DNA from 3 places in the Arthrobacter sp. I3 genome. Region 2 is predicted to be linked to each of the others. Evidence: riboswitches for the same ligand, from Rfam matches in the RefSeq annotation. Region 2 holds a riboswitch; each other region holds the start of a gene.
The links. A riboswitch is a leader RNA that binds a small molecule or an ion and turns the genes downstream of it on or off. The one in region 2 is predicted to bind thiamine pyrophosphate.

Region 1 (3,767 bases), on a different contig from region 2:
GTTCCACCCGTTTGAGGCCTACTTCTTTCAGCAGCTGCAGCACGGGCGCCGCGGTGCCGGCGTCGAGCTCGGCCTGCACGCCCTTGTAGTTGAGCTTCGCGCGGCTGCGGACCTGTGCCCGGCGCACGAGGACCGAGGCGACCTCTGCCGCGGCGTCGAGCTCGAACTCCCAGACGAACGCCGCGCACAACTGCCCGGCGAGCAGGCTGCCGGCGGCCTCGCTGATGATCTCCGGATGCAGCGGAATCCGGCCGTCCGGGGTGTAGAAGGTCTGGCCGCGGCGCCGGGTCTCGGCGTCCAGCGCCCCGCCCGGGGCGACAAAGGAGGGAACGTCGGCGATGGCGTAGAAGACCTTGTAGCCGCCGTCGCTCCGTTCGATAAAGAGGGCCTGGTCCAAGTCGGTGGACGACGCCGGATCGATGGTCACGAACTCGACATGCGTGAGGTCAAGGTCCGGGAGCTTGTGCTCGGCCACCGCCGCCGCCGCGTCGCGCAGCACAACTTCGGGGAACGGGCCGGGCAGTTCCAGCGTGGTGCGCAACGCCTTGAGGGCCCCGGCAAGCTGGTTCTGCTGCTCGTGGACACTGGGGGTCAGGCGATGATGGGACACGAAAATCAGGGTAGCCCGATTTCCGCTATTAGTCTTGGATGATGAGCGCAACTGCGGACGATCCTGCCCTCTACAACAGCTTCCTTGCCGACCTGCTGGGAGTCTTGGCGTACGGCGAACTTTCCGCCTTCGAGCGGCTGTCCTCGAGTGCCCGGTATTCGCCCACGCTGCATGACCGTGCGGTGCTGGGCAGGATGGCCGTGGTCGAGTTCCAGCATTACGAACTCGTCCGGACCCGGCTCGAGCGCATGGGCCTGGATACGGAGGCCGCCATGCTGCCGTTCCAGCCCTCGGTGGACCACTTCCACGAACGCACGCGCCCATCGGACTGGTACGAGGCCCTCATGAAGGCCTACGTGATCGACACGGTCGCCGCGGACTTTTACGGCGTCGTGGGCCGGTACGTCGACGCCGCGACCCGTGAGTTAATCGGACAGGTCCGCTCCACCGGTGAGTCCACGGCCGTGCTGCAGGCGCGACTCAAGGCCGCCCTGGCCGATGACCCCCGGCTGGCGTCGCGCCTGGCGTTGTGGGCCAGGCGCCTGCTGGGGGAGGTATTGAACCACGCCCAGCGTGTCAGCGCTGAGCACGCGTTCCTCGGCGGACTGTCGGGGCTGGACGACGCCGGCGCCCGGGGCGCTGGTCAACGGCCTGGCGGCCGAACTCGCAGCGAATCACGCGCGCCGGATGACGGAGCTGGGTCTCGCCGGATAGTTTCAGTGCCGGCCGGCATTACGGGCTGGGGACCTGCTTAGGATGCGGCGGCGTCCAACGCCGCCAGCAAGGCTCCGGCGGCGTGGGCCGGATCAGCGGCGTCGGTGATCGCCCGGACCACGACGATCCGCCGGGCACCGGCATCGACTACCTGCTCCACGTTACTGAGGTCGATCCCGCCGATCGCGAACCACGGCAGCACGCTTTCGTTGACTTTGCCGGTTCCCTCCGCTTCCGCCCCGCCGATCGCCTGGGCGGCGTAGCGCACCAGATCGAGGCCGACGGCGGCGCGTCCGGGCTTGGTGGGCGTCGCCCACACGGGGCCCACACAGAAATAATCGAGCCCTTTGCGGCCGGGCGCGGCAGCGATGGCGGCGTCCACCTGCTTCGGGCTGTGGGTGGACAGGCCGATCACGGCATCCTTGCCGAGAAAGCCGCGGGCGGCGTCGAGCGAAATGTCCTTCTGGCCGACATGGAACACCGGAGCCCCGGACAGGGAGGCGATGTCCGCCCGGTCATTGACGGCCCACAGCCGCCCGTGGCGCTGCGCCGCGGTGTGCAGGACCTCCAGCAGTTCCAGCTCCTCGGAGGCCTCGAGCGACTTGTCGCGCAGCTGGATGATGTCCACGCCGCCGGCGAAGGCGGCGTCCACGAAGTCCTCGAAGTCGCCGCGGTCCCTGCGGGCGTCGGTGCAGAGATAGAGGCGGGCGGTGGTGTGGAGAGGGTCCTGGCTCATGGGACCAGCCTAGTTCCTCTAAACTGGGCGCATACCGCGGGAGCCCGCAGCAGCCATGTCGCCGCTGCCCGGCTGAGAGGGCGTCAGAGCCGACCGCTTGACCTGATCCGGCTAGTACCGGCGTAGGGAAGGAATTTTTCATGGGCACACGAGCAGGCCGTGCAGCCGGAGCCGCAAATGACGCCGCCGCCCAGGTTTGTGACACAGGGCCCGGTACCGCAGAGGGAATCATCGCGGGGGATACGACTGCCGACGTGGCCGTGATCGGCGGCGGGGTGATCGGCCATGGCATCGCGTTCGAGGCCATCCGCTCGGGCCGATCCGTGGTCCTGATCGATGATGCTCCCGGCAGCGGAGCCAGCTGGGCCGCGGCCGGCATGCTGGCCCCCGTGAGTGAACTGCACTACCAGGAGGAACAGCTCCTGGAACTGATGCTTGAGGCCTCCCGGTTGTGGCCAGGATTCGCTACGGCTCTCGACGCCGGTGCCGCCGGCGCGGATTCCCCGGCGGGTACCGGCTACTTAACGACGCCGACCCTGGCGGTGGGGGCCGACGCGGCGGACCGGCGCGCGCTCGCGGACTTGAGGGAAGTCCAGCAGGCATGCGGCCTGGCCGTGGAGCCACTGACAGTGCGCGAGGCGCGCACCCGGGAGCCCCTGCTGAGTCCCGGCATCTCGTGTGCCTTCGACATCCCGGCCGACCACCAGGTGGACCCCCGCCTGCTGATCACCCGGCTCGCCGGCGTACTCGGTGCGGAAGGCGGCAGCTTCGTCCGGCGGGGCGCGGCGGGCCTGCTGTGGCAGGACGGACAGGTGGCGGGTGTGCGGTTGGCCGGCGGCGGTTCCGTGCGGGCTGCGGAGACCGTGGTCGCCAACGGGCTCGGCGCCGCCGCGCTCGAGGAGCTTCCGGCCGGGCTGGCGCTGCCGCTGCGGCCCGTCTACGGCGACATCCTCCGGCTTCGCGTGCCTCCGCATCTGCAGCCGCTGCTCACGGCCACCGTGCGGGGCATGGTGCGCGGCATCCCGGTGTACATCGTCCCCCGCCAGGACGGCACAGTGGTGATCGGGGCCACCCAGCGGGAGGATGGACCGTCGGATCCGCACGCGGTTTCCGCCGGCGGTATTTACCAGCTGCTGCGGGATGCCCAGCAGCTGGTGCCTGCGGTCGCCGAGCTGGAGCTTTTAGAAGCCACGGCGCGGGCGCGGCCCGGCACTCCGGACAATGCCCCGCTGCTGGGGCGGGTCGCACGAGCGGACGGCGGGGACGTCCCGGGACTCATCATCGCCACAGGATTCTTCCGGCACGGCGTCCTGCTGACCCCCGCCGCCGCCGCCGTGTGCCGGCAACTCATGGACTTCACGCCGGACCCGCGCTGGGGCGGGTTCCGCCCGGACCGTTTTTCCCGCATCCCGGTTACGTCCGGGGACAGCCCCAAGAAGGAAGCAGCATGAACATCCGACTTAACGGAACGGAGCAGAGCGTCGCCGACGGCGCCTCCGTCTCCACACTCGTCACCCAGCTTACGGGCCGGAGCATCGGCCCCGACGGCCGCGCCGCCGACGGGCGGAAGCTCGGTGTCGCCGTCGCCCGCAACGCCGAAGTGGTGCCGCGCAGCCAGTGGCACGCCACGGCGCTCGCCGACGGCGACGACGTCGAACTTGTCACGGCAGTCCAGGGAGGATGACCAGCATGAACGAGACGACATTC
Region 2 (12,820 bases):
ATGGCGTCAATCTCACACGGATACCCACGCCATGCGATAACCGGCGGCGCCGGTCTACTGGCGGGTGAGGAAGACGAGGTTCCAGGTGCCCGCGCCGAGGGCCGCGGCGACGGCGGCGGCTGCGATGCCGAGCCCGCCCAGCAGCACCCAGGCATCGAGTCCGCTGAACGTTGAGGGCCGGGCCCAGGTCCGGGCGGCACCGCCGAACCCGCGGGCCTCCATGGTCACCGCGAGCCGCGAGGCGCTCCGGATCGCCTGCACCAGCAGGCCGAAACTCTGGCCCAGCGTGGCGCGGAACCGCTGATAGGGGTTGCCGCTCGAGCCCACGCCGCGGGCCCGCCGGGCCATGCCGATGGTCTGCCATTGCTCGGCCATGATTCCGACGAGCCGCATCGCGGCCAGGGTGCCCAGGACGAACCGGTGCGGCAGTTTCGCGTTCTGGGCCAGGGCGTCGGCCAGATCCGTGGGGTCGGTGCAGCTCATCAGCAGCACCGCGGGCAAGGCGATCGCGAGTCCGCGGAGCATGAAGCCGATCCCCAACTGCAGGGAACCGGCGCTGATGGACCAGATCCCCGCATCGAGCAGGACGGGTCCGGAATCGGGCGCCAGGATGGCCGTGCTCCAGCCGCCCAGCGCCGCGGCGAGGATCAGCGGCCAGCCGCGCTGCCACAGCACGGCCACAGTCAGGCCCGCCAGCGGCAGGAGCAGCAGTTCGAACGCCAGCGCCACCGACGCCGACACCCAGTCAATGGAGAGCGCCAGGACCAGGGTGATCAGGGTGACCGCCGTGAACTTGGCGAGCGGGTTGGCTCGGGTCAGCAGCGCATGGTTGCCGCGCAGGCTCAGTGCGTCCCTCATGGCGAAGCTCCCTCCGGCAGCTGAAGATCCGGGCCGGGCGCGTCCGCGGCGGCGGTTTCCCGTGGCCGGAGGCGGAGTTCGGCGCCACCGAGGACGGCGCTGAATTCGGCGTCATGCGTCACGGACACGACGGCGGTGCCGGCGTCGAGGAGCTCGGAGAGGAACGAGGCGAGTTCGGCCCAGGTATTGGCATCCTGGCCGAAGGTGGGCTCGTCCAGGACCAGCACCTGGGGGTGCGCCGCCAGCACAGTGGCTACCGAAAGGCGTCGCTTCTCGCCGCCGGAGAGCGTGTAGGGGTTGGCGTCCACAAGCTCCGTCAGCCGCAGCCGCTCCAGCAGTTCGTCCACGCGGTCTTCGCCGTAGCCGAGGTGGCGCGGCCCGAACATGAGCTCGTCGAGGACCTTGCCGGTGACGAACTGGTGCTCGGGTTCCTGGAAGACGGTTCCGATCCTGGCGATCAGCTGCTGGGCCTTCCACCGGTAGGGATCGGGTCCGGCGCTGTCGCGTACGCGGCCACTGGAGTGACCGGTGGCGGGACTGCTCAGCTCCGCCGTGGCCGAGATTGTTCCCGCGACGGGCCGCAGGAGACCGGCCATTGTCAGCGCCAGGGTGGACTTTCCCGTGCCGTTCTGGCCGGTGATGGTCAGCGCCTCGCCGGCGCGGACCCGGACGGAGAGCCCGGACTGGACCGGACGCGGCGCGATGGTGCGGAAGCCGTCGCGCAGCCCGGCCCGCCGCGGCCGTTCGCGGGACACCGCGAGCGCGTCGGCCGTGAGCAGAGTCTGTCCCGCGCCCCGCGCCGGTGTCCGCATCCGCGTCGCCGGGACGTAGCCCGGCACCCAGACGCCCGCACCGATGAGCATGTCCCGCGCCTCGGCCAGGACCCGGTCCGGCGGTCCGTCAATCAAGACCGCGGAGTCCGTGGCGGACCCTGGCTGCAGCACCACGATCCTGTCCACCAGATCTTTCCAGACCCCCACCCGGTGCTCCACGACCACCAGCGTGGCGCCCGTCTTGTCCAGGCAGCGGCCCACGGCGTCGCGGACCTCCAGGACGCCCGCGGGGTCGAGGTTGGCGGTCGGCTCGTCGAGCAGCAGCAGCCCTGGCCGCATCGCGAGGATCCCGGCGAGCGCCAGCCGTTGCTTTTGTCCGCCGGAGAGGGCCGCCGTCGGGTGGTCCAGCGGCAGCTGTCCCAGCCCGACGTCGTCGAGGGCCTCGCGCACGCGCGGCCAGATCTCCGCCGCCGGGACGGCGAGGTTCTCCGCCCCGAAGGCGACGTCGTCGCCGAGGCGGGAGAGCACCACCTGCGTTTCCGGGTCCTGCTGCACCAGCCCGGCGCGGCCGCGCTGCGCCCGTGGCGCGGCGCCGTCGATCAGGAGGCTGCCGGTCTCGTCTGTGTTCTCGGCGTCGCCGGGGTCGCCGGGGTCACCGGGGTCACCGGAGGCGCCGGACGCGCCGTCGCCCAGCACGCCGGCCAGGGCGTGGAGCAGCGTCGACTTGCCGGCGCCGGAGGGCCCCAGCAGGAGCACGCGCTCCCCCGGCTGGATGTCCAGGTCAAGGCCGCTGACCGCGGGCCTGGTCCGTCCGGCATGCCGCCAGCCCCAGCCGCGGGCCGTGACGGCGGCCGGCCGGACGCCCGGTGAAGATCTCATGATTCTCTGCAGGATTCAGCGACGGGGCTCAGGAAAAGACGGGCTCCGTGGCGGCCTTGCGGGAGGCAAAGGAGCCCAGCACTCCGGTCTTCGCCAGGCCGCGGGTGGCGAGCCAGGCCAGTCCGCCGGCAATCACTGCGCCGGAGATCGTGGTGAAGACGATGTAGGCGAGCTTGTCGCCGGCTTCGTAGGCGATGTTCCAGCCCCACGGCAGGAAGGAATCGTTCAGGCCGCAGAAGAGGCCCGCGCCGGCGCCGGCCAGCACGGAGACGGGCAGGTTGAACTTCTTGTAGAGGAAGGCCGCGAAGACCAGTTCGGCGCCGAGGCCCTGCAGGATGCCGGAGATCAGCACCGTGGTGCCGTACTGCGAACCCATGATGAGCTCGCCGGTGGCCGCGACGGTTTCGCAGAAGAGCGCGGCGCCCGGCTTGCGGATGATGAGCATGCCCAGCACCGCCGGGATCATCCAGCCGCCGGCGTAGAGTCCGCTCAACGGCGGGTAGACCGCGTTGACCGGAGTCGAGATCAGGTTCGCGCCCTGGGACCAGGCCCAGAAAATGACGCCGCCGGCAACAGCGATCAACGCGGCCACCACAATGTCCACCACACGCCAGCTGTAGTTGCGCCGGGCGGATGAACGGCTGGCGGAACCATGCTGTGCTGAAATATCTGTCATGTCGTCCTCCTGAGGAACAGGAGGGGAGGGTGCGCCGGCCGGTCTCGGCTTCCGCCGCCCTCCGCGCACCCTGAGAACTCGACTCCCTTGCGCCGGTACTAACCGGATCAGGTTCGAGGGTCTGCGGCTGTCCGCACTCTCAGCGCCCACCAAAGGTTTCCCCGGATTGTTCCGGCGATGCCCGACGGCGGCGCTCCCCTGTCGTAATTATTTTCGCCCTTGTGGGCTGGCTCAGTTTACACCCGGACGGCCGGGTTTTCAGTGGTGTGCCGTCACAATCGCGGAGCGGACGGCGGCAGTCCCGGCGGCCCGGAAAACCCTCTTGGTAGAGTCGTCGTGCCGGACCCCCGGACCCGCCAGCGGGCGGCCTCGTCACCCACCGGAAAGCTGGAATATTTTGTCGCACACACCGGTCACCCAAGATCCCTCCGGGGAATACGATCCCGACTCCAGCGAGCCGCAGCCGCAGGGTTCCCTGGCGGCGCTCATCGGCCGCGTGCTGGCCGAGATAGAGGCGCTCCAGTTCGCGTCGTTCAGCAAGGATGACGCCCTGGACCTCGGGCTCCTCCTTGTCGAGCTGGGCAGGCAACGCTCGCTGCCCATCGCCGTCGACATCACCAAAGGCCAGCAGGTGCTCTTCCACGCCGCACTGGACGGCGCCACACCGGACAATGAGCGCTGGATCAACGCCAAGAAGCGCACCGCCATGCGGTACGAGGTCCCGTCCCTGCTGGTCGGCCTCCGGGCCCGCGCCGCCGGCGGAAGGATCGAGGACAACGCCTGGTGGGATCAGTCGGAGTTCGCCGCCCACGGCGGGGCGTTCCCCATTTACGTGCGCGGCACGGGCGCCGTCGCCGTCGTCACCGTCTCCGGCCTGCCCCAGAAGGCGGATCACGAACTCGTGGTCGAGGCCCTGCGGATGGTCCTCACCCCGGAACGCTAGGCTAGGGGAAAACCGTTCCCGTCCCAAGGAGACCGAAGAATGAACATCCTCATCAAGCTGCTCGGCACCGGCGTCAGCCTCCTGGCCGGCTTTGCCGGCACCAAGCTGGTGGACACCTTGTGGGAAAAGTCCACGGGCAACAAGCCGCCCAAGGGCCAGGAGGACGACGTCCCCACCACCCTGCGTTCGGCCCTGACGTTCGCCCTGATCTCCGCATCGGTCAGCGCCATCATCCAGGTGCTCGCCAACCGCGGCACCCAGCGCGCGATCACCCGCTTCGCCAAGACCCAGGACGTCGTCTGACCTGACCCGACCAGCCGCGGCGCCCGCCGCGGCAGTCGAAGGCCCCGGCCGCGTCCGTCGACGTGCCGGCCGGGTCCGCCGGGCCCGGTCGGGGGCTCAGCGGTCGTCGTCGTCCGCTCCGTGCGTGGCCGCCTGCTGGGCGGCCTTCTGGACTACCGCCTCGAGCTCGTCGGAGCTCAGCAGCTCCGGGTGCAGGTGCTTGGTCCGGTAGCCGGCCCGGCCCACCATGTGGGCGGACACGGGGACGGTGAGCAGCTGGAAGAGCCAGGCCACCAGCAGGACGGGCCACACCGACCAGGTCCGCATCTGCAGGCCGAGGGCCGCCAGCAGCAGGAACAGGCCGAGGACCTGCGGTTTGGTGGCCGCGTGCATCCTGCTCATGAGGTCCGGGAAGCGCAGCAGCCCGATGGCGGCCGCGAGGGACATCAGGGCTCCGGTCACCATGAACACGGCGGAGACGGCGTCGATCACTGTGTCAGGATTCACGGACGCCCTCCCGCCTGTCGGCCACGAACCGGGCGACGGTGACCGAGCCGACGAAGCCGATCAGGGAAATCGCAACGAGCAGCATCAGGTTGTTCAGGTGCCGGTTGGCGGCCATGTCGATGCACAGGGCCGCGCCGAAGATGGCCAGCAGCACGTCGGCGGCCAGAACCCGGTCCAGCAGCGAGGGCCCCCGCGCGATCCGGACGATCGCCCCCGCGGCGGCCAGGGACAATACGACGGCGGTGACCGTCAGGACGGTCTGCATCATGCGGCGGTCTCCTGTGTCAGGGCGGAAAGTTCGGCTTTGGTCCCCATGATCCGGATCAGCCCGGCCTCGGTGTCCCGGACCTCTTTGCGCAGCTTGGCCGCGTCCTCGGCATTGCGGACGTTGATGCCGTGGATGTAGAGCGTGGACGTCGACCTGTCCACCTCCACCACGAGGGACCCGGGAATCAGCGAGATCACGTGCCCGGTGGCCGTGACCAGGAGGTCCGAATGGCTGCGAAGCGGCACGGCTACGACCGCGCTGACCACGTTGGGGCCGCGGACCACGGCCAGGTACAGGACCTGGAAGCTTGCCGCGACGACTTTTCCGAGGAAGATGAGGGCGAACGGCACGGCGCGGAGCACGTTGAAGCGGCCGCCGAGTTCCACCGGGGGCAGATAAAAAATGCGCGCCACGAGCACCGCGATGAGGGCGCCGAAGAGGAGATTGCCCGGGCTGAAGTTCTGCCAGAGCGCGCCCCAGACAAAGACGAGCCAGACCAGCAGCGGCAGTTCCTGGCGCAGCGAGATCCTTTTCCGGTTCATTTCCCGCCGCCCTCCCGGACCTGCGCCGGATGGAGCGACGGAGGCACCGGCGGCACGGGCGCGTCCGGGCCGAGCACGGCCTGGATATAGGAGGTCCGGTCCAGCATCTCCTGGGCGGACTGGTCGGCCACCCTGAACAGCGGCCCGGCAAAGACCGTCAGGGCCACGCCAAAGACCACCAGGCCCAGGGTGGAGCCCACCATGGTGCGGGGCAGCAGGGTCACATTCGTCTTGCCGGCCCGGTCACCCGTGGCGGAGTCGGCCGGCGCTGCCAGGAGCACCGGATCCGGGTGTTCGGCGTCCCCGGGCTTGCGCCAGAACGCCCGGTTCCAGACCCTCGCGATCGCCAACAGGGTCAGCAGGCTCGTCAGCACGCCGCCGATCACCAGGGCGTAGGCCAGCGGCGTCCCCAGTTCCACGCCTGCCTGAAGCAGCCCCAACTTGCCCAGGAAACCCGAGAACGGCGGGATTCCGGCGAGGTTCATGGCGGGAATGAAGAACAGGACCCCCAAGACCGGGGAGAGCTTGGCCAGTCCCGCCACACGGTCCATGGACGAGCTGCCGCCACGGCGTTCAATCAGGCCGGTCACCAGGAACAGGCTGGTCTGGACAGTGATGTGGTGGGCCACGTAGAACACCGCGGCGCCCAGGCCGGCCACGGTGGACATGGCCAGGCCGAACACCATGTAGCCAATATGGCTGACCAGGGTGAAGGACAGGAGCCTCTTGATGTCACTTTGGGCCAGGGCGCCGAGGATGCCCACCACCATGGTCAGCAGCGCCGCGACCATGAGCGGGGCGTTGAGCGCATCCCCCGGGAAAAGCAGCGTTTCCGTGCGGACCATCGCATAGACGCCCACCTTGGTCAGCAGCCCGGCAAACACCGCGGTGACCGGGGCCGGGGCGGTGGGGTAGGAGTCAGGGAGCCAGAAGGACAGCGGGAAGACGGCGGCCTTGATGCCGAAGGCCACCAGCAGCATGACGTGCAGCAGCGTCCGGGTGCCCTGGTCGAGGTCGCCGAGCTTGATGGCGAGGTCCGCCATGTTGATAGTTCCGGTGGCGCCGTAGATCATGGCGATCGCGATCAGGAACAGCACTGAGGACACGACGGAGACCACCACGTAGGTCACGCCGGCCCGGATGCGCGGGCCTGTCCCGCCGAGGGTGATGAGCACGTAGCTGGCCGTCAGCAGGATCTCGAAGCCGACGTAGAGGTTGAAGAGGTCTCCGGTGAGGAAGGCGTTGGACACCCCGGCCACGAGGATCAGGTAGGTCGGGTGGAAGATCGAGACCGGCGCGTCGCGGTCGCCGTCGGCCATGCCCTGTCCCGTTGCGTAGATCAGCACCGCAAGGCTCACGGCCGAGGACACCACGAGCATGAGGGAGGAGAACTGGTCCACCACCAGCACGACGCCCCAGGGCGGCAGCCAGCCGCCGATGTTCACCGCGGCCGTCCCGCCATCCCAGACGGAGGCCAGCAGCCAGCATTCCAGCAGCAGTGTCAGCGTCAGCACGGCGATGCTGACCGCGCGCTGGACCCGGGGGTGATGGATGAGCAGGAAGGTCAGGGCGGCGCCCAGGATGGGGAGTACGACGGCGAGCGGGGCAAGGCTGGTGATGTTCACTCTCCGCCTCCTTCCGGGCTGGGGTCAACGTTGAGGGAGCCGGGCTGTTCTTCAGAGGCGGCCTTGTCGGCCCGCACGGCGCGGTCACCGGACATGACCGTGGCCAGCGGGAACTCCGACGTCTCGACCGGGATCACGGAGTCATCCTCGGCATCGAAGCTCGGCGTTTCCGCGACGCGGCGGTCCTCGGCGTCGTCCTGGATTTCATCCTGGCGGGCCAGGACCCAGGTGCGGTAGATGATGCCCAGCATGAACGCCGTGACGGCGAAGGAGATCACGATCGAGGTCAGGATCAGGGCCTGCGGCAGGGGGTCGTTGTAGTCCCCCGCCGCGGTGTCCTTGTCGAAGAGCGGCGCCAGCCCGGCGTAGCCGCCGGTGGCGAGGATCAGCAGGTTCGTGGCGTTGGCCAGCAGCATGAGGCCCAGCAGGACCCGGGTGAGGCTGCGTTCAAGGAGCAGGTAGATGCCACAGGCGTAGAGGGCGCCCATGACCGTCAGCAGGGTCAGGTTGACGCTCATGTTCTCCCCTTGGCAGTGGTTTCCGCGTCGGCGGACTCGTCGGCGGACCCGGCGGGGACCCCGCCCGGGAATCCTCCGCTGTCCTGGTCTTCGGCGGCCCTCTCTTCGGTCGTCTCGGGTTGCTCTTCGAAGTGCTCGTCGATCTCCGCGCCGAGGCTGCGCAGCACATCCAGGGCCAGTCCGACGACAACGACGTAGACACCGATGTCGAAAATGGTCGAGGTGACGAACTTGATGTCGCCGAAGACGGGCAGCCACAGCTCCACGATGGCGCTCTGGAACACTTCGCCGCCCAGCAGCAGCGGCGTCATTCCGGCGGCAGCCGCCGTGGCCAGTCCGATCCCCAGCAGGGTGCCGGCGCCGACGGGTGTCGCTTCGCGCAGTTCGAAGCGGCCGCCGGCCAGGTAGCGGATGGTCAGGGCGAGGCCGGCCGTGAGGCCGCCGGCGAAGCCGCCGCCGGGCAGGTTGTGGCCGGCGAGGAGCAGATAGATGGAGAACACGATCATCGAGTGGAAGATGAGGCGCGTGACCACCTCGAAAATGATCGAGCGGCGTTCGGGTGCCAGGGTCCGGCCGGCCACCAGCCAGGCGTCGCGAGTGGCGGCAGCGAACCGCCGGTTCATCGCCAGGGCGGCGTCTTCCCTGGTGCTGCCCCTGACCCCGGTCCGCCGGCCCACGGTCCCTTCCGCGACGCTCGCGGATGTCCGGATGCGGTCGCCGCGGCCGCGAACGAAGATGAGGCTTGCCACGCCGGTGGCGGCCAGGGCCAGGACCGAGATCTCGCCAAAGGTGTCCCAGGCCCGGATGTCCACCAGGGTCACGTTGACGACGTTGAGGCCGCCGCCGCCCTCATAGGCCAGTTGCGGGAACTGCAGGGAGACCGGCGGCGCCACCCGGGCGCCGAGGGCGTGGATGGCCACGAAAATCATGGTGACGCCGAATGCCAGGCCGATCACCACGCGGATGACCCGGTACTTGCCGCCGGTGCGGTCACGCAGCCCCGGCGGAAGGCTCCGCATGGCCAGCACGAACGCCACCAGGATCATGGTTTCGACCAGCATCTGGGTCAGGGCGAGGTCCGGGGCTCCCTGCAGGGCGAACATCATGGCAATCCCGTAGCCGGTAACGGACACCATCAGGACGGCCAGGAACCGTTTGTTGGCGCGCACCGCGGCCAGCGCCCCGATCACGATTCCGGCGCCGGCCACCAACTGCAGCGGCGAGCCGGGATCGATGACATAGAGACCGGGCGGCAGCGGTTTGTTGGCCAGCAGCAGCGCCGTCAGCGGCAGGACGAACGCCACGGTCAGGATGACGGACAGGTAGAAGAAGAGCGAACCTCGCTGGGTCCGGCCGGTGATCCATACCGCGGTGTCGTCCAGGGCGCCGATCGTCTGCTGGTAGGCACGGTCGCTGTCGATCCAGCCCGGCACCAGCGCCTGCAGCCGGGCCACGGCGTTGCGGCCGTAGAACATGGCCAGGCCCAGGACGAACGTCACTGCGGTCAGGCCGAGGGCCGGGGTGATGCCGTGCCACAGCGCCAGGTGCCCGGGCGGGGCCTCGGAGCCGTGCACAAAAAGCTCCGCGTAGGGCTGGATCCAGGCGTCAACGGTGGCAGGCCACAGCCCGTAAAGGATTGTGAGGAGGCTCAGGATCGCCGGCGCGGCGAGGAACGCCGGTTTGACCGGCTTGAAGGCCGTGGGCTCCACGCCGGGCTTGAGGGCGAAGGCTCCCCACATGAACCTGGCGCTGTAGGCGAAGGTCAGGATGGAGCCCAGGACCACACCGGCCAGGAGCCAGGGTCCGGTCCCGGTCTCCGACTTGTACTGGAGGAAGGCCTCGAACACCGATTCCTTGGCGACGAAGCCGGCCAGCGGGGGCACGCCCGCCATCGAGGCCGCGCCGATCGCCGCGACGACCGCCAGTGCCCTGGCCGATCCGTAGACGCCGGAGAGCTCGCGGATGTCCCGGGTCCCGGACTGGTGGTCGATGATGCCCACCACCAGGAAGAGCGTGGCCTTGAACAGCCCGTGCGCCAGGAGCAGGGCTATTCCGGCGAGTGCCGCGTCGGGAGTGCCGAGGCCCACCACCATGGTCATGAAGCCCAGCTGGCTCACGGTGCCGTAGGCGAGGATGAGCTTGATATCTGTCTGCCGGAGGGCCCGGTAGCCGCCCACCAGCATGGTGGCCAGGCCCAGGCCGAGCACGATCGGCAGCCACGCCGCGGTGTCCGCGAATCCGGGGGCCAGCCGGGCCACAAGGTAGATCCCGGCCTTCACCATGGCCGCGGCGTGCAGGTAGGCGCTCACGGGGGTGGGGGCAGCCATTGCGCCGGGGAGCCAGAAGTGGAACGGCACCAGGGCGGATTTGGTGATCGCACCGATCAGGATGAGGACGACGGCGGCGTTCACGACCCCGCCTGCGGGGCCGGCGACCAGGGCGGGAGCCAGGTCCATGATGGCCTGGATCCGGTAGGTTCCGGCCGTCGAACCGAGCATGATGAGCCCCACGAGCATGGCCAGGCCGCCGGCGGTGGTCACCACGAGTGCCTGCAACGCCGAGCGCCGCGCGGACAGCCGGGTGCGGGCGTAGCCGATCAGCAGGTAGGACAGCACCGTGGTCAGTTCCCAGAAGATGAACAGCAGCAGAAGGTCATCAGCGGTAACGAGGCCGAACATCGCCCCGGCAAAGGCCAGGAGCTGGGCGCCGAAACCGCCGAGGTAGTCGTCCTTGTCCTTGAAGTAGCGGGCGCAATAGACCAGCACCAGCGCACCCACCCCCAGCACCAGCAGGGACATGATCCAGGCCAGGGCATCCATCCGGAACGCGAGTTCGAGCTGCAAGCCGGGAATCCAGGGGATGACTTCGGTAATCGCCCCGTCAGAACCTGAATAGACTGTGCCTGAATAGACTTCGTCGTGCTGCAGCAGCAGCCAGATAAAGGAGGCCGCGGGGACCGCGGCCAGGGCAATGAACGAATTCCTGCCAAACTTTCGGAACAGCAGCGGGGCCACAGCAGCCACCGCAAAGTGCACGGCAAGGACTGTGATCACTGGTATCTCCGCAACGTCAGAAAGTCGATTGTCAGCAAGTTGGAGCAGGCGGGTCATTTGTTAGGTTCGGTGCCGTCAGTTTACCAAGCGTGTACAAATTCTTTTGGCCGGGACACCGGCCGCTGAACAATTCGACGCAAATGTGAAGCCGGGGTTAAACCCCGGCTGGCAAAACCCCCTCCCGCTCCCCCTCGGAGGACGCCCTGGGCGGCTACGATTCTGGCTATGAACACTGCCGCCGCCCCAGAGGCCATGCGCCCCTCGGAACTGGAATCGGGAAGTCCCGTCCCGCACCGGGGCCGGATCCTCGCGTGGGCCTCGTGGGACTGGGGTTCGTCAGCCTTCAACGCCGTCATGACAACATTCGTTTTCACCGTCTACCTGACCTCCAGGGCATTCGGCGGGGAGGACCAGGCCTCGGCAGTCCTGGGCGCCGCGCTGGCCGTCGCCGGCGTGGCCGTTGCCCTCCTGGCCCCGGTCACCGGGCAGCGCTCGGACACGGGCGGCCGGCGGAAGCTGTGGCTGGGGGTCAACACGGCCGCCGTCGTCGTCCTGACCGGGCTGTGCTTCTTTGTCTTCCCGCGGCCGGACTTCCTGATCCTGGGCGTCACGCTCATAGCGCTGGGCAACGTCTTCTTCGAGTTTGCCGGTGTCAACTACAACGCCATGCTCACCCAGATCTCCACCCCGCGGAACATCGGCAAAGTGAGCGGCTTCGGCTGGGGCATGGGGTATCTCGGCGGCATCGTGGCGCTGCTGATTGTGCTCCAGCTTTTTGTCCAGCCCAGCGTGCACTGGTTTGGCGCCTCCACCGCGGACAGCCTCAACATACGGCTGGTGGCGGTGTTTTCCGCCCTGTGGTTCCTCGTCTTTGCCCTGCCCGTGCTGTTCGCAGTCCCGGAGCTGCCGCGCTCTGACCGGGGCGCCGGACTGGGGTTCCTCGCCTCCTACGGCCTGCTCGTCCGGCGCATCCAGGCGATCTACCGGACCAGTCCGCACACTATCTACTTCCTCCTCGCGAGCGCCATCTTCCGGGACGGGCTGGCAGCTGTCTTCACCTTCGGCGGGGTGATCGCGGCCGGCACCTTTGGCTTCGAGCTCAAGGACGTCATCTTCTTCGCGATCTTCGGAAATGTCGTGGCGGCCGCCGGCGCCGTCCTCGGCGGCTTCCTGGATGACAGGATCGGGCCGAAGACCGTGATTATCGCGTCCCTCGCCGGCCTGCTGGTCGCGGGTACCGCGATCCTGGTCCTCGGCAACGGCAGTTACACGTTCTTTGGCATGGCCTGGGCCGGGACCACCACGTTCTGGGTCTTCGGCCTGCTGCTGTGCCTCTTCGTGGGGCCGGCCCAGTCGTCCTCCCGCGCCTACCTCGCCAGGCTCGCCCCGCACGGCGAATCCGGCGAGCTCTTCGGCCTCTACGCCACCACGGGCCGGGCCGTCAGCTTCCTCGCCCCCGCGCTCTTCACGCTGTGCATCGCCGTCGCCGCACCCTTCGTAGCGGAGGGCCAGGCCCAGCGCTGGGGCATCCTCGGCATCATGGTGGTGCTGCTCGTGGGCCTGCTCGTGCTCCTGCCGGTCAAGGCCCCCGACCAGACCGAAATCGCGGTGGTCCCCGAGTCCTGAGGCGGCCGAATCACCGGTTCGCGCACTAGGCTGAGGGTATGAACGTGGATGAGACGGACCTCCCCGGCCTCGGCCGGCGCAAGGACTTCATGACTGCCTCCGGACGCCGGATCGGCGTTGTCGAATACCGCGAGGGCCAGACGGAACTCATCGTCTCGACCTGGGACGATCCTGATACCTGCCAGGCCTCTGTCCCGCTGACTGCTGATGAGGCCGCCGCCCTGGGCAACCTCCTGGGCGGCCAGCGCATCGCCATGCAGCTCTCGGAAG
Region 3 (12,820 bases), on a different contig from region 2:
ATGGTGATGCTCAGGATGGGTTGCAGCCATTGTGGCTGTAGCGACCAGTACCCGCTGACTACCAGCCGGGTGCGCTCACCCGCGGACTCCCGCAGCTCGAATCCCCAGAGCGAGTCGGTGCAATAGCGTGGCCGGGTTCGTGCCGGGTCGAAGGGACGCCCCCGGAGATCGATCGACATACGCAGGCCCAGGAACCGCTCGGGTTCAAGCGCCGCGACCGCCCACCACTCGCTGCCGTCGGGCTTCGCCGCCAGGCGGTCACCAGCGGCGATCTCCTGCCACTCGGGATGGATGCTCTCTGTGCTGCGGCGCCCGAAGTTGTCGAGACGGTCCCAGCTGTACCAGCCGGCGCGATCCGTTCCCATCTGCACCAGCCAGGGCCACACGTGCGAAGGGGGCGCATCGATGGTCACCGCCATGGTCGCCCCTCGCGTGCTGCCCGGAATCAACCCCGCCCCCGGGTAAGGTCCCCGCACTTCGTCAACGGTCGCGCCCCAGCGAAGCAGGCGTGGCCGCACGAGTGTCAGGTAGCCGGCAGTGAAACCGGCCACAGCGCCCGCTGCCAGCAAGGCTCCCCTCGGTGCAGGGTGCATCATCGCGCTTCCCCTTCATTGGTCAGGTGTTCCCGGAAGAAGCCGAGGATGCGCAGACGCGCGTCCTCGGCGGAGGGCTCGTGGTAACCGGCCGCAACCAGCTTCGCGAGCACCTTGTCCCCGAATGTGAGCTCCGACGGGCCATGCCTGTTGAGGAAGCCGTGACCGGCGTCGGGATAGACCTTGATGTCATGGTCTATCCCGACGTCGGCGAGCAGCGGCTCCAGACGCGCCGGGACCTTGCGCACTCCGGGCCAGCGGTCCCTGGCGCCGTAGCTGCCAACGATGGGGCAAGCCCGGGGCATTGCGCGGGCAGTCCCGTCATCGAGTCCGCCGTAGTTGACGCTTGCCGCGGCGAAGTCATGGTCCGGGGCCAGCATGAGGGCGAACCCCCCGCCCATACAGAAGCCGATCACGCCGATCCGGCCGGTGCAGCCGTCCCGTCCGGCCAGCCACGCGCGGGTGAGGTCCAGGTCGCCGAGGGGCCGCCAGCCGCGGATGAGGGACCACAAGCACGCCGCCCTGCTGCCCCAATAAAACAGGTCAGGTGCCACGGCGAGGAACCCCTCGCCGGCCAGCCAGTCGGCCTGGTCTCTGGTGTCACGGCTCAGGCCGAGTGCGTCATGGATGACGACGACGCCGGGCCACGGACCGGCACCGGCCGGCGTCGCCGCGTAGGCAGGCATGTCCCCTCGTTCGGCGTGAATGCTCACAACGGTCATGGGTCCTCCCGTGCACGCACCACCGCGCCGGGCGCCGCGGCCGGGATGCGCAGTCTCGATGGCATTAGCCTGTGATGCTGCCTGAAGACGTGGACGAAGCAGGTTTAGCGAGTTGGGCCGTAATCTGATCCGTCCATTCGTCGACTGCCGCCCAGTCCCGCAAATCCCCAAATCGGCCGCCGGTGAGCCTGAACAACACCCGGAGCGGTGCCGGCATCTGGCCGGCCTGGTAGACGCCGGAGAAGAGTTTGTGGCCTCGAAGCGGAACTTCTTTGATCAGGACTTCTGCCAGACGTTCCTGTTGCATTGCCGCGCCGCGCCGGCGAATCGGCTTTGGCAGCGCATCCGCCATCCCTACACTGAAGGCCCACACGGGCCGACTGGCCAGCTCGCGGGCATGGTGTTTGAAGAACAGCAAAGCCGGGGGCAGCCAGGCCTGGTTGTGGACGGCGCTGCCGACCACGACAGCCTCATAGCGGGAGAGGGCCCCGACGTCCTCCACGGACCGGCACTCCACCTCGCCCAGTGCACCCGCCATGCGGGATGCCATATGTTGTGCCATCTCCCGGGTGGACCCCAAAGCGCTTGCATACGCAATAAGAACAGTCATCATGAAGCCTCCGGTCTTCCTTCCTCCAGCCTTATGTAACCTGCGTGCGCGGGGTCGTGCCATAAGTCCCGAGATGGGCCCGGAGCCTCTCATCGAAGAGACAGCTAAGGCCAATGCCCGGCGCGAGCATTGGCCTTAACAGTCTCTTCGACGCGGTTGGGGCGTTTAGTAGCCGGAGGTACCGATGAAAACCTGGATGAAGGCGAAGAAGATCGTCGCGACGACGGCGACGTACAGCAGCGCCGTAATGATCCAGCCGGAGTCGCCGATCACCTTGGTGGGACCGGCGGGCAGGGCAATCACGCCGTGGGAGATGTTCCGGACGCTCACCCAGACGAACAGCGGGATCATCACGGCCCAGACGATCATGCAGAACGGGCAGAGGATGTGGATGGCGTACAGGGCCTGGGACCAGAGCCAGACCACGAACGCGAAGCCCAGCGTCACGCCCGCCTGGAGCCCCAGCCAGTACCACCGGGAAAACCGGGCGCCGGCCAGGATACCCATGGCCGTGGTGATGATCACGGCGAAGGCGACGATTCCGATGAACATATTGGGGAAGCCGAACACGGAACTCTGCGGTGTCTGCATGACCTGGCCGCAGGAGATCCACGGGTTCACGTCGCAGACCGTGACGTGGTTCGGGTCCTTCAGGACCTCCAGCTTCTCCAGCACCAGGGCCCCGGATGCGAGCCAGCCGATGACGCCGGTGATCAGCAGGAGCCAGGCGAACGGGCGGTCGCGGGTCATCGTGGGAAGGGGCCGCGCCGCGGGGGCCGGGCCGGAACCCGGTTGGTGCACGGTCGCGTCGCCGGCAGTGCTGGAGATGCTGGGCATGGAAATTGAGTCCTTTTTTAGTCGTCCTGACCGGGTGCTTCTTGCCCCGATTGTAACGCCGGAGGCTGAGCAGCGCCGGAGAACGGCCCCGCCGGCCGCGCGCGGCCGCACCTGCTGCACTTCCGGCCCCGCCTGCCCCTGCTTTCACGGCTCCTGTGAGACAATGATCGTGGCTGGAACCCGATCCACATCCGGATTCCGGTCCGGCGATTTTGTTTCAAGACCGCCAATGATGAGCAGGGAGCTGCGGATCCTCTGATTCCAGCTGTCCCGCAATGCCATTGGACGGCACCTGGTTGTGGCGTGTAGGTCAACGGGTTCCAAAACAATCTCGCCGGCCCTCCAGGGCTGCCGCACCCCACTGCCGGTGCGAACCTGAGGGTATTCAATTGACTTCTGTCAATGCCTGCGGGTGTTGACGCATATTTGCCCCCAAGGGGCGCCGAATGTGGCGGCGCATCAGGGGCAGGAGTGTCGCCACATATGGATAATGACCAGGTAGTAGCCGGAAACGAAGAACTAGTAGTCACCGGGGAAGCGCAGGGAACTGCGGAAGCAGAGGCTCCGGTAGCGCCGAAGAGGGCCGTACGGACCCGCCGGAAGGCGCCCGTCGCCAAGGTCAACGCCGCGGAGGCGGCCGAGGCTGTTGCCGAAGCTGCGGCCCTGGCCGACGCGGCCGGTTCAGATGAGCCCGTCCGGGGCCGCCGTAAGCCGGCCAACGTCGAAGCAGCCGTAACTGAAACTGTTGAACCCGAAGCTGCTGTATCTGAAACTGCTGCAGCCGAGACTGCGGCCAAGGCGCCCGCGCGGCGCACCCGGACCCGGAAAGCTGTAGCAGCCCCGGAACCGTTGCCTGCCTTCGCCGGCGACGCCGAAGCCGGCGCACCTGCCGCGGCTGAGGCCCCCGCAGCAGCTGGCGCTGACGCAGCTGCCGCCGCAGAAACGGCCGCAGGGACGGTTGCAGAGAAGCCGGTCCGCCGCCGTGCCAGCCGTGCCAAGGCCGCCCCGAAGGCCGAAGAAGCACCCGCGGCAGTACTCCCGGCCGAAGAAGCCGCCGCGGCGGAAGCACCCACCGCGGAAGCCGCCGCAGCCCAGCCTGAAGAGCCGGAAGCCCGCCCCGAGGAAAGCCCGGCCGCGTCGCTGTTCATGGAACCGGGTGCCCTCACTTCCGTCATCTTCCAGGCCCCGGACCTGAGCACTGTGGTGCGTCCGGCCCCCGTTGCCGCCGCTGCAGCTGAGCCCGAGGACGAGGAAGGCGACGAGGACGAGGACGCCGGCAACCGCCGTCGGCGCCGCAGCCGCGGCCGGCGCGGCCGCACCCGCACCTCTGCCGAGTCCGACACCGAGTCGGAAGGCACCGAAGAAGAGGGCGACGAAGGCTCCGAGGTAATCCTTGAAGACGGTGTGACCTCCCGCCGCCGCCGCCGCCGTCGCCGTGGAGACCAGGACCTGGAGCTGACCGGCGGGGAAGGCGACGATCCGCCCAACACGGTGACCCGCGTCCGTGCGCCGCGTGCCATGGCCGAGGCGCCGGTGAACAACCGCGTCACGTCCGTCAAGGGCTCCACCCGCCTGGAAGCCAAGAAGCAGCGCCGCCGCGAATCCCGCGACACCGGCCGCCGCCGTACCGTCATCACCGAGGCCGAGTTCCTGGCCCGCCGCGAGTCCGTGGACCGCCAGATGATCGTCCGCCAGCGCGACGACAGAATCCAGATCGGTGTCCTTGAAGACGGCGTCCTGGCCGAGCACTTCGTGTCCAAGACCCAGCAGGACTCCCTGATCGGCAACGTCTACCTGGGCAAGGTCCAGAACGTGCTGCCCTCCATGGAAGCCGCTTTCGTGGACATCGGCCGCGGCCGCAACGCCGTGCTCTATGCCGGTGAAGTGAACTGGGAGTCCGTCAACCTCGAGGGCAAGCAGCGCCGCATCGAGAACGCGCTGAAGTCCGGCGACTCCGTGCTGGTCCAGGTCACCAAGGACCCGGTCGGCCACAAGGGCGCCCGTCTCACCAGCCAGATCTCACTGCCCGGCCGGTACCTCGTGTACGTGCCCGGCGGTTCCATGACCGGCATCTCCCGCAAGCTGCCCGACGTCGAACGCAACCGCCTCAAGCGGATCCTCAAGGACCGCCTGCCCGAGGACGCGGGCGTCATTGTCCGCACCGCGGCCGAGGGAGCTTCCGAGGAGGAGCTGACGCACGACATCAACCGCCTCCGCGCGCAGTGGGAAGGCATCGAGAGCCAGTCGACGTCCACCAAGATCCTCGCCCCCGAGCTGCTCTACGGCGAACCTGACCTGACCATCAAGGTGGTCCGGGACGTCTTCAACGAGGACTTCTCCAAGCTGATCGTCTCCGGCGAGGAAGCCTGGGACACTATCGAGGCCTACGTCACCTACGTCGCACCGGACCTCGTGGGCCGGCTTGAGAAGTGGACCAAGGACACGGACATCTTCGCGGCCTGGCGCATCGACGAGCAGATCCACAAGGCCCTGGACCGGAAGGTCTTCCTGCCTTCGGGCGGTTCGCTAGTGATCGACCGCACCGAAGCCATGACCGTGGTCGACGTCAACACCGGCAAATTCACCGGCTCCGGCGGCAACCTCGAGGAAACCGTCACCAAGAACAACCTGGAAGCGGCCGAGGAAGTCGTCCGGCAGCTGCGCCTGCGCGACATTGGCGGCATCATCGTGATCGACTTCATCGACATGGTGCTCGAATCCAACCGCGACCTCGTGCTGCGCCGCATGGTGGAGTGCCTGGGCCGGGACCGGACCAAGCACCAGGTGGCCGAGGTGACCTCGCTGGGCCTCGTGCAGATGACCCGCAAGCGGATGGGCACCGGGTTGCTGGAAGTATTCGGCGAACAGTGCGAAACGTGTGCGGGCCGCGGCATCGTCACCCACGACGAGCCGGTGGAGCACCGCCGTGCCAACACGGTCGCCGCGGAGCACTATGTGCCGCGCACCGAGGCGCAGCCTGCTGCCCGACCGGAACGCAAGAGCCGTCGCCGCGGCAGGGGAGGCCAGGGCGGAGAGACCGCGCCGGCCGCATCCGCGCCCGTCCACGCCGAACCCACCGAGGCCGAACGCCACGCCAAGGCCGAGGCCACCCGGGCCGCGCTGGCCAACATCGCCGCCGCAGCGCACGCCGCGCACCTGCACGACGGGGAGGCAGCCGCAGCCAGCGACGCCGGGGCCCGCCAGGCCGCCGTCGACGCCGTCACGCAGCTCGCAGCCGCCGACGAGGCAGCCGGCCGCCCCGCAACGGTGCTGACGTTTGGCGGCGAGCAGGTGGCCCTGCCCTTCGTCGAGCACGCGGAGGACGCGCCGTCACCGGCCCTGACCCTGGACCTGCTGACCGAGGCTTTCGCAAACCTGGGCGAAGCCGAGGCCGGCAAGCCGGACCAGGCCGCCGGCCAGGCCGCCGGCCTGGCGGCCGGGCAGGCAGCGGCTGTTGCCGCACCGGAAGCCACGGCGCCCGAGGCGCCGTCGGCCGTCCGCGCTGCGGAGGCGCCGGCGTCACGCACGGCTGACACCACGACGCTGCGCGGCCGCCGCGCACGCCGCAACCGGAGTGCCAGCCGCGCCCAGGGTGCAGCCAACGAAACCTCTGTGGAGCACCGCGAGGCAACCCGGCCGGCCGCGGCCGGATCGGTCCACGAGGCCAAGGCTCCCGCTGCGGCCAGGCCTGCGTCCCTCCCGGCCGGCAACGAGCCGATCATCCTCGGCGTCGGCGTGCCGGCGTCGGAGCTGTAGTCCTCCGCGACTGACCACGTCCCCGTCCGGTCATTATTTCGACTGGTCGGGTTGCGGGTCCGGGTCAGGGCAGACGTAACATACGTCCGCCCGGGCCCGGGCCCGCTCGTGCGTTAACGGGTCCGCAGGGTGGCAGCGGCTAGGCTGGAACACTGACACGGGGTGCCGGGCATCGGGCCGGCTGAGATCCAGACCCGTTGAACCTGTCCGGTTAGCACCGGCGAAGGGATGTCTGCCTTGTCCGCGAGACCGAATCCGTCCGAGTTCCTCCCGCCCAATTTTCTGCACAGCGAGTCTCTGCCGGCGCCGCCGCGCATTCCCCGTGTGCTGGCCATCGCCGGCTCCGATCCCTCCGGCGGGGCCGGAATCCAGGCCGACCTGAAGAGCATCGCGGCGAACGGCGGCTACGGCATGGCTGCCATCACCGCCCTGACAGCGCAGAACACCCAGGGCGTGCGTGCCGTCCACGTTCCCCCGGCGGCGTTCCTCACGGCGCAGCTGGACGCCATCAGCGACGACATCGGCATCGACGCCGTCAAGATCGGCATGCTCGGTGACGCCGCCGTGATCGACGCCGTCCGCGGCTGGCTGGAAAAGATGCGCCCCGCCGTCGTGGTCCTGGACCCGGTGATGGTCGCCACCAGCGGGGACCGGCTCCTGCAGGAATCCGCCGAGGCCGCCCTGCAGGCCCTCCTGCCGCTGGCGGACCTCATCACGCCCAACCTCGCCGAACTCGCCATCCTGCTCAAGGAGCCCGTCGCGGCCGACTGGTCCGAGGCCCTGGCGCAGGGCAAGCGGCTGGCCGCCCTGACCGGCACCACCGTTCTGGTTAAGGGCGGACACCTCCAGGGCGGCGGGCATGCCCACGGCGCCGGCGCCGACGGCCACGCCGCCGGCAACGGCGCCGCGGACGGCTGCCCGGATGCGCTGGTCAACACCGGCGGCCTGCTCGGCCAGGAAACGGTCGTGGTGTCGGGGGAGCGGATCGCGACGCGCAACAGCCACGGCACCGGCTGCTCCCTGTCCTCGGCCATGGCCACCGTGCAGGCCCGGGTGGGGGACTGGGAAGCGGCGCTGCGCGAAGTCAAGCCGTGGCTGCTGGGCGCGCTCCGCGAAGCCTCGGCCTTGGACGTCGGCTCCGGCAACGGCCCGGTCCACCACTTCCACCACCTCCAGCACCTCCAGGGCAGGCACGGTCCGGCAGTGGGGGAGTTCGCCGCAGCCCTGCGCGCAGGAGCCGCGGGCGATCTTGAGGCGATCTACGCCCTGGACTTCGTCCGCGGACTGGCCGACGGCACCTTGCCCGAGCACGAGTTCGCGTACTACCTCGCCCAGGACGCCATCTACCTCAACGGCTACTCCCGGGTCCTGGCCCGGGCCGCGGCGATTGCCCCCAGTGAGGCCGAGCAGCTGTTCTGGGCCCGTTCGGCGCAGACCTGCCTGGAAGTCGAATCCGAGCTGCACCGTTCCTGGCTCAGCACCCGCCCCACGGCCTCCACCCTGGGCCCGGTCACGAAATCGTATGTGGACCACCTGCTGGCCGCCTCGGTCTCCGGCAGCTATGGCGTCCTCGTGGCGGCGGCGCTGCCCTGCTTCTGGCTCTACGCCGAGGTCGGTTCCACGCTGCACCGGGAGTTCCTGGCCGGCGGCGCCCCCGGGGAGCACCCCTACGCCGGCTGGCTGCGGACCTACGCCGACGAGGACTTCGCCGCCGCGACCCGGCAGGCCATCGCGTACACGGACACGGCGGCCGGGCGGGCATCGGAGAGCGAGCGGGAGGCCATGGCCCTGGCCTTCCGGCAGTCATCGCGCTACGAAGTGGACTTCTTCGACGCGCCGCGGCTGTACGCCTGACGCGAGCTGGTCCGGACTACCGGTACGATAGTGGGGCACGGTTCCGGAAGTCGTTGCGGCAACACAGCTCAGGATGGTCAAGATCCCGGCCAAGAACATTGGCGGGGACTTTGCATCAAGACACTGTGGCGCCTATCACGGACTACCCGCCGGAACCAGCCTCATTTGCGGCCGAAGGCAAAATTAGCGTATTCTAGATCTTCGGTGCTTACGCCAACACTTGGGTTATGACCCTGAGAACAGTCCACTTGGAATTCCAAATGGATTTGTTCCGGGGGTAGCTCATGGGTTCCCCCGGGGAATCCACCGGCGTTGAGGCACAGCGTGAGCCGGTCCAAACAATTTGGCCCCTGGTTCCGCACGCAAATCTAGTAATAAACGTCGAGAGAAGTGAGTTCCCCAGTGGTGTACGCGATTGTCCGCGCAGGCGGCCGCCAAGAGAAGGTTTCCGTTGGAGACTTCGTTACCCTGAACCGCGTCCCCGGTGGAGCCGGCAGCACCTTTGAGTTGCCCGCACTGCTCCTGGTGGACGGTGACAAAGTCACGTCTGCTGCTGCGGACCTGGCCAAGGTAACGGTTACGGCTGAGATCCTCGAAGACCTCCGTGGTCCGAAGATCGTCATCCAGAAGTTCAAGAACAAGACCGGTTACAAGAAGCGTCAGGGCCACCGTCAGGAACTGACCAAGGTCAAGATCACCGGTATCAAGTAACTCTTCGTTACTGTTCAGGTTCCAGCAGATTCCCCAGAATTTTTGAAGGCAGGCATTTCAAATGGCACATAAAAAAGGCGCGAGTTCCACTCGCAACGGTCGTGACTCCAACGCCCAGTACCTCGGCGTCAAGCGCTTCGGTGGCCAGGTAGTTTCCGCAGGCGAGATCATCGTCCGCCAGCGCGGCACCCACTTCCACCCGGGCGCCGGCGTAGGCCGCGGCGGGGACGACACCCTGTTCGCCCTGACCCCCGGTGCTGTCGAGTTCGGCACCCGCCGTGGTCGCCGCGTTGTGAACATCGTGGCTGCTGCAGCTGCAGAGTAACAATAAGTTCTAAATCGGTGGGGCGGGCCATTAGGTCCGCTCCACCGGTGTTTTAACCGCATTACAATCATCTTGGGCCCCTTTGGGGGTCCGGGGAACAGCACTGAGGAGATCCACGTGGCGAGCTTTGTAGACCGGGTAGTACTGCACGTATCCGGCGGTACCGGCGGCCACGGCTGTGTCTCCGTCCACCGCGAGAAGTTCAAGCCCCTCGGCGGTCCCGACGGCGGCAACGGCGGCAACGGCGGCGACGTCATCCTTCGCGTGGACCCCCAGACCACCACCCTGCTCGACTACCACCACGCGCCCCACCGGCACGCCACCAACGGCGGCCCCGGCATGGGCGACTGGCGCGGCGGCAAAAACGGCGAAACCCTGATCCTTCCGGTGCCGGTGGGCACCGTAGTGAAGTCCAAGTCCGGCGACGTCATCGCCGACCTCGTGGCCGAAGGCGACGAATACATCGCCGCCGCCGGCGGCATCGGCGGCCTCGGCAACGCCTCCCTGTCCTCCCAGAAGCGCCGCGCGCCCGGCTTCGCGCTGCTCGGCATCGAAGGCGAATCCAGCGACGTCGTCCTGGAACTGAAGTCCATCGCCGACATCGCCCTCGTCGGCTTCCCCTCCGCCGGCAAGTCCAGCCTGATCGCCGCCATGTCCGCCGCCCGGCCCAAGATCGCGGACTATCCCTTCACCACCCTCATCCCCAACCTCGGCGTCGTCCAGGCCGGTGAAGTCCGCTTCACCATCGCCGACGTCCCCGGCCTGATCGAGGGCGCCAGCGAGGGCAAGGGCCTGGGCCACCACTTCCTGCGCCACGTCGAGCGGTGCGCCGCCCTGGTGCACGTGCTGGACTGCGGCACGCTCGAATCGGACCGCGATCCGCTCTCCGACCTCGCCATCATCGAGGCCGAGCTGGAGAAGTACGCCGTGGACATGAGCTACAGCGGGTCCGACGGCGAAGTCGTTCCACTGAACCACCGCCCCCGCCTCGTGGCCCTGAACAAGGTTGACCTGCCGGACGGCAAGGACATGGCCGAGTTCGTCCGCCCGGAGCTCGAATCCAGGGGCTACAAGGTCTTCGAAATCTCGGCGACGAGCCACGAAGGCCTCCGCCAGCTCGGTTTCGCCATGGCCGAAATCGTCAAGGCCGCCCGGGACGCCGTCGCCGCGACCCCGCCGAAGGTACACGCCCCCGTGCTGCGCCCCCGCGCCGTCAACGAGACCGGCTTCACGATCCGCCGCGAAGAAAAGAACCTCGAGCCGCTCTTCCGCGTCCTCGGCGACAAGCCCGTGCGCTGGGTCAAGCAGACAGACTTCACCAACGAGGAGGCGATCGGCTACCTCGCCGACCGCCTGGCCAAGCTCGGCGTCGAAAATGAACTGTTCAAGCAGGGCGCCAAGCCGGGCGACATGGTGGTCATCGGCGAGGACGACGGCGTCGTCTTCGACTGGGAGCCGACCATGATGGCCGGTGCCGAGCTGCTCGCCTCGCCCCGCGGCACCGACGTGCGCTTCGCCGACATCGGCGACCGCCCGACGCGTGGCCAGAAGCGCGACGAACAGCAGGAACGCCGCGACGCCAAGGCCGCCGCCCGCGCCGAGCTCGAAGCCGAACGCAAGGCCGGCATCTGGACCGAATCCGTCAGCGGCCGCCGCGCGCGGCAGCCGCTCAAGGAGAGTGGACTGGGCGAAGCCGATGACGAGTAAGACCGTCGTCGAGCACGGGTCCCAGCCGCTCAGCGCTCAAAACATCGGTGCCCAAAACATCGGTGCCCAGACCATCAACGCCCCGGACCGCACCGCGCTGTCCGGGGCGCGCCGGATCGTCGTCAAGGTGGGCTCGTCCTCGCTGACGTCCATCAAGGGCGGGATCTCCGAAGAGGCCCTGACCGGGCTCGCCGACGCCCTGGCGCACAAGCGCAACGCGGGCGCGGAGATCATCCTGGTGTCCTCCGGTGCGATCGCCGCCGGTCTCGCCCCGCTCGGCCTCGAGAAGCGCCCCCGCGATCTCGCCACCCAGCAGGCCGCCGCCAGTGTGGGCCAGGGCCTGCTGATGGCCCGCTACACCCACGCCTTCGGCGCGCACGGGGTTACCGTCAGCCAGGTGCTGCTGACCGCCGATGACTTCATGCGCCGCAGCCAGCACACCAACGCGTTCCGCGCGCTGGACCGGCTGCTGAACCTCGGCGTTGTCCCGGTGGTCAACGAAAACGACACCGTAGCCACCCACGAGATCCGCTTTGGCGACAACGACCGTCTCGCGGCCCTGGTGGCACACCTGGTCCGCGCCGACGCACTCGTGCTGCTGTCCGACGTCGACTCCCTGTACGACGGTCCGCCGTCGCATGGCGCCAAGCGGATTCCGCATGTGTCCGGCCCCCACGACCTCGACGGCGTCTCGATCGGCAGCACCGGAAAGGCCGGTGTGGGCACGGGCGGCATGGTCACCAAGGTCGAAGCCGCCAGCATCGCCGCTGGTTCGGGCATCCACGCCCTCGTAACATCCACGGCCAATGCGGCCGCCGCGCTGGCCGGCGAGGACGTGGGCACATGGTTCTCCGTCAACGGCGCACGCAAGCCGATCCGCCTCCTGTGGCTGGCCCACCTGGCATCCGTGCGCGGCACCCTGGTGCTCGACGACGGTGCCGTCAAGGCCGTCCGCGACCGCCGCACCTCGCTTCTGCCGGCCGGAATCGCCGCGGTGAAGGGCGACTTCGAGGCCGGCGACGCCGTGGAGATGGTGTCCGTGGACAACACCGTGATTGCCCGCGGGCTGGTCAACTATTCGGCCGCCGAGCTGCCCCAAATGCTGGGCCGCTCAACGCATGAGCTCGGCAGGGCACTGGGCCGTGGATATGACCGCGAAGTTGTTCATGTTGACGACCTGGTGCTGGTCTAGGTTCCCCCGACGCCTAAACTGGAAGCATGACTGAGGCCCTGACTTCCGCTGCCGTGACTGATGTGCCTGCCGGCACCGTTCCTGCCGATAACGCCGCGCCCGCCCAAGGGTTCGCCGCGGTACCGGATCCGGCAGCGGTCCCGGGCACGGCAACGGAGACCGAAGCAGCCGTCCACGCGGTCGCAGACCGCTCACGCCACGCCGCCCACAGGATGGCACGCGCCAACCGGGCCTGGAAGGACCGGGGCCTGCGCGCCGTCGGCAAGGCGCTGGTGGATCACAAGCACCAGATCCTGGCCGCCAACGCCAAGGACGTCGCGGCCGGCCGGGCCGCCGGCACCAGCGCCGCCCTGCTGGACCGCCTGACGCTGACCGACTCACGCATCACGGCCCTCGCCGCCGCACTGGAAAACCTCGCCACCCTGCCCGATCCCGTCGGCAACGTGGTGCGCGGCCAGACCCTCCCCAACGGGCTGCGTCTGCGCCAGATCAACGTACCCATGGGCGTGGTGG

Region 1: another riboswitch for thiamine pyrophosphate. It lies ahead of thiO (glycine oxidase ThiO); the one in region 2 lies ahead of Y706_RS0102945 (ECF transporter S component).
Region 3: another riboswitch for thiamine pyrophosphate. It lies ahead of Y706_RS0119160 (bifunctional hydroxymethylpyrimidine kinase/phosphomethylpyrimidine kinase); the one in region 2 lies ahead of Y706_RS0102945 (ECF transporter S component).

Annotation. Positions count from the first base shown of each region.
Region 1 covers NZ_KI914964.1:6,984-10,750, forward strand. The annotation lists partial or broken gene Y706_RS26870 (RNB domain-containing ribonuclease) at 1-610, opposite strand, end outside; gene Y706_RS26875 (ferritin-like fold-containing protein) at 652-1,365, shown strand; gene thiE (thiamine phosphate synthase) at 1,362-2,060, opposite strand; TPP riboswitch at 2,087-2,207, shown strand; gene thiO (glycine oxidase ThiO) at 2,201-3,511, shown strand; gene thiS (sulfur carrier protein ThiS) at 3,508-3,744, shown strand.
Region 2 covers NZ_KI914902.1:37,028-49,847, reverse strand. The annotation lists gene Y706_RS0102955 (energy-coupling factor transporter transmembrane component T family protein) at 55-858, opposite strand; gene Y706_RS0102950 (ABC transporter ATP-binding protein) at 855-2,510, opposite strand; gene Y706_RS0102945 (ECF transporter S component) at 2,539-3,186, opposite strand; TPP riboswitch at 3,253-3,396, opposite strand; gene Y706_RS0102940 (heme-degrading domain-containing protein) at 3,584-4,129, shown strand; gene Y706_RS0102935 (DUF4235 domain-containing protein) at 4,169-4,432, shown strand; gene mnhG (monovalent cation/H(+) antiporter subunit G) at 4,529-4,918, opposite strand; gene Y706_RS0102925 (MrpF/PhaF family protein) at 4,908-5,186, opposite strand; gene Y706_RS0102920 (Na+/H+ antiporter subunit E) at 5,183-5,728, opposite strand; gene Y706_RS0102915 (Na+/H+ antiporter subunit D) at 5,725-7,353, opposite strand; gene Y706_RS0102910 (Na(+)/H(+) antiporter subunit C) at 7,350-7,871, opposite strand; gene Y706_RS0102905 (Na+/H+ antiporter subunit A) at 7,868-10,924, opposite strand; gene Y706_RS0102900 (MFS transporter) at 11,150-12,550, shown strand; gene Y706_RS0102895 (cation:proton antiporter regulatory subunit) at 12,589-12,820, shown strand, end outside.
Region 3 covers NZ_KI914954.1:73,927-86,746, forward strand. The annotation lists gene Y706_RS0119135 (hypothetical protein) at 1-419, opposite strand, end outside; gene Y706_RS0119140 (dienelactone hydrolase family protein) at 593-1,315, opposite strand; gene Y706_RS0119145 (flavodoxin domain-containing protein) at 1,380-2,018, opposite strand; gene Y706_RS0119150 (vitamin K epoxide reductase family protein) at 2,091-2,762, opposite strand; gene Y706_RS0119155 (Rne/Rng family ribonuclease) at 3,246-6,518, shown strand; TPP riboswitch at 6,667-6,764, shown strand; gene Y706_RS0119160 (bifunctional hydroxymethylpyrimidine kinase/phosphomethylpyrimidine kinase) at 6,747-8,372, shown strand; gene rplU (50S ribosomal protein L21) at 8,775-9,083, shown strand; gene rpmA (50S ribosomal protein L27) at 9,145-9,408, shown strand; gene obgE (GTPase ObgE) at 9,526-11,115, shown strand; gene proB (glutamate 5-kinase) at 11,105-12,307, shown strand; gene Y706_RS0119185 (glutamate-5-semialdehyde dehydrogenase) at 12,334-12,820, shown strand, end outside.